Regions from separate parts of the Anaerosporobacter sp. genome, predicted to be linked through region 2. Evidence: a T-box and tRNA genes for the amino acid it is inferred to sense, from the RefSeq annotation. Region 2 holds a T-box; the other holds one or more tRNA genes.

Region 1 (4,224 bases), on a different contig from region 2:
AAGAATTAGCTAAAGGTGAAAAAATCCAATTAGTAGGTTTCGGTACTTTCGAAGTTTCTGAAAGAGCAGCTAGAGAAGGAAGAAATCCACAAACTGGAGAAACTATGAAGATAGAAGCATCTAAATCTCCTAAATTCAAAGCTGGTAAAGCTTTAAAAGATGTTATCAACGCTTAATTGAGTGTGAATAATTAATAGTAAAGTTGCTCCATAGGGAGCAACTTTTTTTAAATTAAGTATAATTATAGGAAGGTTGTTAGGGAATATGAGATTAGACAAATTTCTTAAAGTATCACGTATCATTAAGAGAAGAACAGTAGCTAATGAAGCTTGTGATGCAGGAAGAGTAATGATAAATGGCAAGGTTGCTAAGGCATCTGCTAATGTAAAAGAAGGCGATATATTAGAAATCGCATTCGGTAACAAAGAAGTAAAAGTTGAGATACTTGATGTTCAAGAGACAGTACGTAAAGATGATGCGAAAGAATTGTTTCGATATCTATAGAACCTATGTGCATCATTTTAAGGACCTCCTAATATACTTATGATAGATGTATATTTAGGAGGTTGTTTTATGGAGGAGAAACAATTACCAAAGGGTAATCATAAGATAACATTATCAAGTCGAAAAAGTGCTATAATCACTGGCGTGAATGATGTTTTATCATTTGATGCGAATGAAGTGTTGTTAGAGACGGAACAAGGTATTTTAATGATTCGTGGTGACGAGTTACATGTTAATAGGCTTACTTTAGAAAAAGGAGAAGTTGATATTGATGGAAGAGTAGATAGCTTAACTTACTCAGATGGTGCTTATTCTAAAGGAGGAGAATCATTCTTTGGAAGACTATTTAAATAGGAGGGTAGGATGAGTATATGACAGAGATCATTAATTTAGAGGTCCAATTCTTTCTAACATCAATCCTGTATGGAATCCTGTTACTGGTTGTATATGACTGTATTCGTATCCTACGAAGAATTGTTCCACATAACGCATTCTTTGTCGCACTTCAGGATATACTTTTTTGGGTGACAGCAAGTATTGTAATATTTCTCATGATTTATGAACGTAATAATGGTACTATTCGTGGGTTTGCAATACTAGGTATGTTATTAGGGATGATTATATACAATCAACTGCTTAGCAAGTTTATTGTTAAGGGAATTACCAAATTAATTCAGATGATTATAAACGGAACTAAAAAAGTAATGTCTATATTACTTAAACCATTTGCATTTATAATTAAGAAATTAAGGAAGTTCTTCGGGTTCAATTCCAGAATTGGAAGTAAATTTAAAAAAGTTGGAAAGAGTTCAGCAAAACAATTGAAAAATGTTGCCAAAACAGTTAAAATATCAGTATCAAAAAAATGAAAAACTGGAGTAACTAAAATCAAGGCAGAAGGGAGAACGCTATGATTATTGGACGTAAGACGAAAAAAAGGACAGGTTTATTTACTACAATGTGCTTAGTAGTTATGATTTGCAGTATAATTGTTTATCAGAAAGACAAACTGAATAAAAGGAGAGAAGCCTATCAAGAACAAGACCAAGCATTACAAGAGCAAATTGATACTGAAACGGAACGTGCAGAAGAGATCGAGGAAAGACGTGCTTACGTTCAGACTAAGAAATACATAGAAGATGTTGCTAGAGATAAGCTAGGCCTTGTTTATGAAGACGAAATTATATTCGATCCAGGAAATTAATCATCGAGAATAGATAATATTCTAAATTGAACAAATAAATAAAAAAATTCAAAAAAGTAGTTGACATTTATTATTTCTTTCAGTATAATAAATCTTGTCAGTGCGGCGGAGTAGCTCAGTTGGCTAGAGCATGCGGTTCATACCCGCAGTGTCGGCGGTTCAAATCCGTTCTCCGCTATCTTAATAAGGGCTTCAGATGATTCGATAAGAGTTGTCTGAAGCTCTTTTTGCATACTTAGGGTTGAGTAAAAGACGTTATCTTAAGCAGTTATTAATATCCTAATTAGTATGAGGTCCCTACATTCGAGCGAAATGCCGAGTGAGAGAGTATAATGTCATAAACTTTTTCGTAAAGCACTCTTTTATTTGACAAACATTTCATACAATTACTTCTATAATTTCGATTTGACAGCCAAAATAAGGAAAAGGAAGTGTAATGTATGAAAGGAATTACCAAAAGAGGCATTGCGATTACTCTTATAGGACTAATGGTATCACGAGCACAGTTTCTATCCATGAACCCTATTGCAGTTGCATACTTTGCCGCAGCATATGTAGAGAAGACAATGAGACCCTATTTACTAATTGGAGTAATAGCTGGTTCTGCCATGGTCTTACCAACGGTAGAAGCCATAAAATATACATTTGTGATAATATTAATAGCCATTATAGGAAACTTGATTGAAAATCGGAATAAGAACAAACCAATTCCCTTACCTATCTTTTCGTTCATAGCTGCGATAGTAACAGCTGGAATATCGGTTACTAAATATTTGCTAAGTTATGATGCGAGAGAGCAATTACTTTACATTGCATTTGAGGCAGTACTAATTATATGTATAACATTAGTATTTAGTCGCCCAATCAAATTCATACTATATGGAGAGAGGGGACAAGCAATGGATAATGAACAATTAATTAGTATGGCATTGCTTGCAGGATTGATGATCTATGGGATACCGGATATTGGAGGAATTGAATTCTCACTATCCAAGACTACGATATTCTTCCTAATCCTACTTATGGGATATAAGTATGGAGCAGGAGCGGGAGCAATAAGTGGAACAATTTGCGGGATTGTTATGGGATTACAAGAATATCTAAATATAACAGGAATGACAATAAAAGAAGATTTCTTGCCTATTGTTGCAGTAATGTCTTGCCTTGGAATATTAGTAGGAATGTTTCGTGAGGTGGGGCGTCTTGCTACAGCAATTGCATATTGTGTAGGGATAATAGGTACAAGTTATCTGTATGAAGAATTTCTTTTAACAACAACGCAGGTAGGAGCAATTGTATCAAGTGTGATTTTGTTCTTGTTCTTACCAGCTACCCTGATGAGACGTATCCAGGGACGGATGGAACGAAGAAGTGAGATGCAGTTTATTGAACAGAACATACAGAATATGACGAGGCAGAAACTACATGGATTTGCAGAATCTTTTCAGAAGTTATCCAATACATTTCAAACGTTATCAGAAACAAGGACATCACTAAGTAGACAAGAGGTTGATGCGATATTCGATGATTTATCAGATCGCTTATGCAAAGATTGTAGTAATTGTAATGCGTGTTGGAAAAGTGATTTTTATGATACATATAAAGCAACATTCAGTATATTGAATTCTGTTGAACAAAACGGATATATATGTGAAGCAGATGTACCAGTAGCATTTGCAAAAAGATGCATCAATCTAGGGGAATTCTTGACAGAGGCAAATCGTAGCTTAGAGATTGCCAAAATTAATCTTAACTGGACGAATCGAATGGCAGAGAGTAGAGAGGCAATAGCAGGTCAATTAGGAGAAGTTGCGAAGATTATTGATGACTTCTCAAAAGACCTTTCAGATACAATAGCAGTAAATGGGGAGGAAGAGCAGCAGATTAGTAATCAGCTGAAACTTAATCATATCCATGTAAAGCAGATATCTATAATGGAGAGGAGGAATAAGGGACAGGATATCTATGTGATAGCAAAAACTTCAAAGGGACGATGTATCACAACAAAGGAAATGGCAACAATTATAGGTAATGCTATTGGTAAGAAGGTGAGGCCTAATGAGGCGAGTAAAAACATTCTTACAAAGGACTATGAAACCTATATATTTGTGGAGGATACAGTCTTTAAGACTTTGGAAGGTGTGTCTAGAGTTCCACGGGCAGGTGAGAGTGTATCGGGGGATAATTTCTCTATCATGAATCTTGGTACGGGGGAGATGATTATGACTTTATCTGATGGTATGGGGAGTGGAAAGCTTGCTTGTGAGGAAAGTGAGTCAGTTGTTGAATTGCTTGAACAGTTAATTGATGCTGGATTCAAAGAAGAATCGGCAATCAAGTTAATTAATTCTATCTTAGTGAGTCGTTCGGAAAGCCAGATGTTCTCTACGGTAGATATGAGTATATTGAATTTATATACGGGAATCTGTGACTTTATTAAGATAGGAGCATCAACAACATTTATTAAACGTGATAATTGGGTGGAAAGTATCTCTTCAACTACCTTGCCAGTTGGT
Region 2 (4,224 bases):
CTCTTCAGGATCTGTCATTGGATAGGAAGGATCATTTGCTTTATTTAAAAGAGTGGAGTCTTTAGCAAGAAGAGTTTGCATACGTAGAATATTCTTGCTAATGTAATTTTCAAGAATATCAATTAATTCTTCTACGCTACGATTAGAGCCTGTTTCCGAACGAACTAAAGATTCATAATATTCTTTTCCTCTTTCAAAATTACATAAACCACCTTCGTTTGTTCCAGTGCCTTTTAGGTTTTTCAAACCATCGATAAGCAATTGATACGCTGGAATTACGTAATTTAGAACGGCGTCTTTATTCTTCTTTTTGTATTCTTTGATTTCATCTTTTGTTAAGCCATCATATTTCTCTACTTTATCGTTGAATACGGTAATAAGGAAATTGTTTTCTTTATCGGCTATTAAAGATTCACATTGTTCCATAATATCATCCACACTACGATCACTCATGAATAGACCAGCTTCAGATTTCAATTTCTCAAATTCAATGATCTGGTTAAAGTAATCATATGTACAAGGTAAAAGTTCAAGGTATGCATCGATATCGTCTTTGTCATAAAATCTGTATTCTGCGTATAATACAGGAAGTTGGGCTTGCAAACCAACAGTTGGGCTTAGAACTTCATAATACAAAAGAAGATCGTCTGCATTATCATCGACTTTATAGTAGTCTTTTATGATATCATACGTAAGTTTTTGATCATCAGTTAGTTTCTTGTAATCAATTGATTTCAAACGTGCGGAGTAGTTTTCACATTTAGCAAGATTTTCTTTCATGGCTTCTAATGAAAAATCACCGAGTGTTGGTTTGTAATTAGTAATACCGTAATTTTCTGGATTTGCTAACGTATAATTGAGAGTAATGCTGTCGCTTTGTACATTATCTAAAAAGATTTCATTGGTTAAAGCGTCAAATTCAGCTTGTGTCTGAACCGCACTTGCACCCTTATCTTTATTACAGCCTGCCAAGGTTAGCAATAAAACCAAAAGTGTTAGTAGCAGATACAATTGTTTGCATTTCTTCATAGTTACCTCCATACCTACGCAATTTTCTTAACAAGTTTGTGGCGTAGACACGAACTTGCGTAATAAACTATTACTATTAATAGTATCCACTCCTGATTGTAGTATGTCAGGAATTTAAAAAATATAGTGACAATAGTATATACAAAGTATGATAATATATCAGAAAAAGAAAGTAAACAAAAACTGGTCGAATAGACTATAAGTTTTTTACAAATACTTGAGGCAAGGAAAATTATTTTGACATTAAAGTATGAGAATGCTATACTATTTATTAATATGAAAATGCTGTGAAGAGAAGAGTACATGCGTTAAGAATTAACAGAGAGCCTAATTAGCTGAGAATAGGTATTTACTGATCGTATGGAAGATGGTCTTGGAGCTTCATTCTTGAATGAGTTGATTTTATAAAGCGTACTCTTTAGGGAATGACGGGAATCTGCAACCGTTATCATGCAAGACTGTAACATTTAAAATATTAGATTTTGAATTAGCAGTTATTAAGTTCTATTTTGCAAAAAATAGAAGAATTAAAGTGGTACCACGAGACTACATCTCGTCTTTAAACGAAATCATAAGATTTCCTTAAGGGCGAATTTTTTTTTGCTTAAAAAGGATTAATAACAAAGCATTCATTAGGAGGAATGATAACATGAGTAAAAAACCGTATTATATTAGTACAGCAATTGCGTATACGTCTGGAAAACCACATATCGGTAATACGTATGAAATCGTATTAGCAGATAGTATTGCAAGATTCAAACGTGCACAGGGATTTGATGTGTACTTCCAAACAGGAACATATGAACATGGCCAAAAGAATGAGTTAAAAGCGCAGGATATGGGAATCACACCACAAGAATTTGTTGATGGTGTTGCTGGACAAATTAAAGATATCTGGGATCTAATGAATACTTCTTATGATAAATTCGTTCGTACTACAGATGAATACCATGAAAAACAAGTACAGAAAATCTTTAAGAAATTATACGACAAAGGTGATATCTACAAAGGTTTCTATGAAGGAATGTACTGTACTCCTTGTGAATCCTTCTTTACATCTTCTCAACTAGTAGATGGTAAATGTCCAGACTGCGGAAGAGAATGTCAACCAGCAAAAGAGGAAGCTTATTTCTTGAAATTAAGCAATTATACAGATCGTTTAGTTGAGCATATTAATGCACATCCAGAATTTATTCAGCCGGAATCAAGAAAGAATGAGATGATGAATAACTTCATCTTAGCAGGACTTCAAGATTTATGTGTATCAAGAACTTCCTTCAAATGGGGAATCCCAGTGGACTTCGATAACAAACACGTTATCTATGTTTGGCTTGATGCGTTAAGCAACTATATCACAGGTCTTGGTTACGATGTAGATGGTAACAATGGCGATAACTACGGGAAATACTGGCCAGCTGATCTTCACCTAATCGGTAAAGATATCTTACGTTTCCATACGATCTATTGGCCGATTATGTTAATGGCACTTGACTTACCATTACCAAAACAAATCTTTGGTCATCCTTGGTTATTACAAGGTGATGGTAAGATGAGTAAATCCAAAGGAAATGTAATCTATGCAGATGACTTAGTTGACTTCTTTGGTGTGGATGCAGTTCGTTATTTTGTTTTACATGAAATGCCATTTGATAATGATGGTGTTATCACATGGGAACTTATGGTTGAGAGAATGAATTCCGATCTTGCCAATACACTTGGTAACCTTGTTAACCGTACAATCTCCATGTCAAATAAATACTTTGGTGGAATAGTTAACAATAAAGGAGTGAAAGAAGAAGTAGATGATGAATTAATCAACCTTGCTTTACAAACTCCAGACAAAGTTGCCGAAAAGATGGAACATTTACGTGTTGCAGATGCAATGTCTGAGATATTCACATTGTTCAAACGTTGTAACAAATATATTGATGAAACAATGCCTTGGGCACTTGCAAAAGATGAAAGCAAGCAAGAAAGGCTTGAAACTGTTTTATATAACTTAGTTGAGTCAATATGTATTGGTGCAAGTTTATTAGAATCATTCATGCCTGAAACATCAGCTAAGATTCTTACTCAATTAAATACAAGTGTACGTTCAATGGAAGATATGAAAGAGTATGGTAAATACCCATCAGGTAACAAGGTTACAGAAAAACCAGAAATCCTATTTGTTAGACTTGATTTAGAAGAAGTTATGAAGAAAGTAGAAGAATTAAAGGCAGCACAAATGAAAGATGTTGCACCACAGAAAGAGGAAGAAGCAGTGATTGATATTGAAGCAAAAGCCGAAATAGAATACGATGATTTTATGAAGATGCAATTTCAAGTAGGAGAAATCATTGCATGTGAAGAAGTAAAGAAATCAAAGAAATTACTTTGTTCACAAGTTAAGATTGGAAACCAAGTAAAACAAATTGTATCAGGAATTAAGGCTTACTACAGTCCAGAAGAGATGGTTGGTAAGAAAGTTATGGTATTAGTGAATCTAAAACCAGCGAAATTAGCAGGTGTATTATCAGAGGGTATGCTTTTATGTGCAGAGGATGAAAACGGTGAATTAGCACTTATGGTACCTGAGAAGAAGATGCCATCAGGTGCAGAAATCTGCTAAAATAGATAACCTCGAAAGAGGGGTACACCAGCAAAAAGAACAATTTTTCTGCGCTGAATGCCATTATGTGAACATATTTATATGTTCACATATGGCACACAGCTACGAAAAGTTGTTTTTTTTACTCAAATGGTATTTTGCAACAACATCTTCTTTTTTAGTCTTACCTTTGTTTTATTAGCTAATTTACTTGTAACTTATAGTTTACTTGGTTATAATAAGGAATGAAAATTACGTGGTCGTGGGTTTAAGGGAACGGAGGAAGAAAATGATAATAGATACACATGCACATTATGATGATGAGCAATTTGATATAGATCGGGAAGAAATTCTAAATTCAATGAAAGACAATGGAATTGAATTGATAGTAAATATTGGTGCAGATATGCAAACTTCAGAGCAAACACTAGAGCTTACAAACCAATATCCTTTTGTTTATGGTGCTGTTGGTGTTCATCCGAATAGCACAATGGAATTAGATGATACAAAGATGGAACGTTTGAAAGAACTAGCGAGAATGCCTAAGATAGTTGCAATTGGTGAGATTGGATTAGACTATTACTGGGATGAACCGGACCCGGATA

What was found. The T-box of region 2 lies ahead of metG (methionine--tRNA ligase). A T-box ahead of a tRNA ligase gene usually reads a tRNA of that ligase, here a tRNA-Met.
Region 1: it has a tRNA-Met gene. The T-box ahead of metG (methionine--tRNA ligase) is inferred to sense a tRNA for this amino acid. The anticodon was not compared.

Annotation. Positions count from the first base shown of each region.
Region 1 covers NZ_CBDLAM010000048.1:10,956-15,179, forward strand. Annotated here, with positions in the region: gene ACW2QF_RS07405 (HU family DNA-binding protein) at 1-176, shown strand, start outside; gene ACW2QF_RS07410 (RNA-binding S4 domain-containing protein) at 265-504, shown strand; gene yabP (sporulation protein YabP) at 574-858, shown strand; gene yabQ (spore cortex biosynthesis protein YabQ) at 876-1,373, shown strand; gene ACW2QF_RS07425 (septum formation initiator family protein) at 1,415-1,708, shown strand; tRNA gene ACW2QF_RS07430 (tRNA-Met) at 1,813-1,886, shown strand; gene spoIIE (stage II sporulation protein E) at 2,149-4,224, shown strand, end outside.
Region 2 covers NZ_CBDLAM010000019.1:24,850-29,073, reverse strand. Annotated here, with positions in the region: gene ACW2QF_RS03605 (DUF885 domain-containing protein) at 1-1,029, opposite strand, end outside; T-box leader at 1,308-1,593, shown strand; gene metG (methionine--tRNA ligase) at 1,679-3,640, shown strand; gene ACW2QF_RS03595 (TatD family hydrolase) at 3,909-4,224, shown strand, end outside.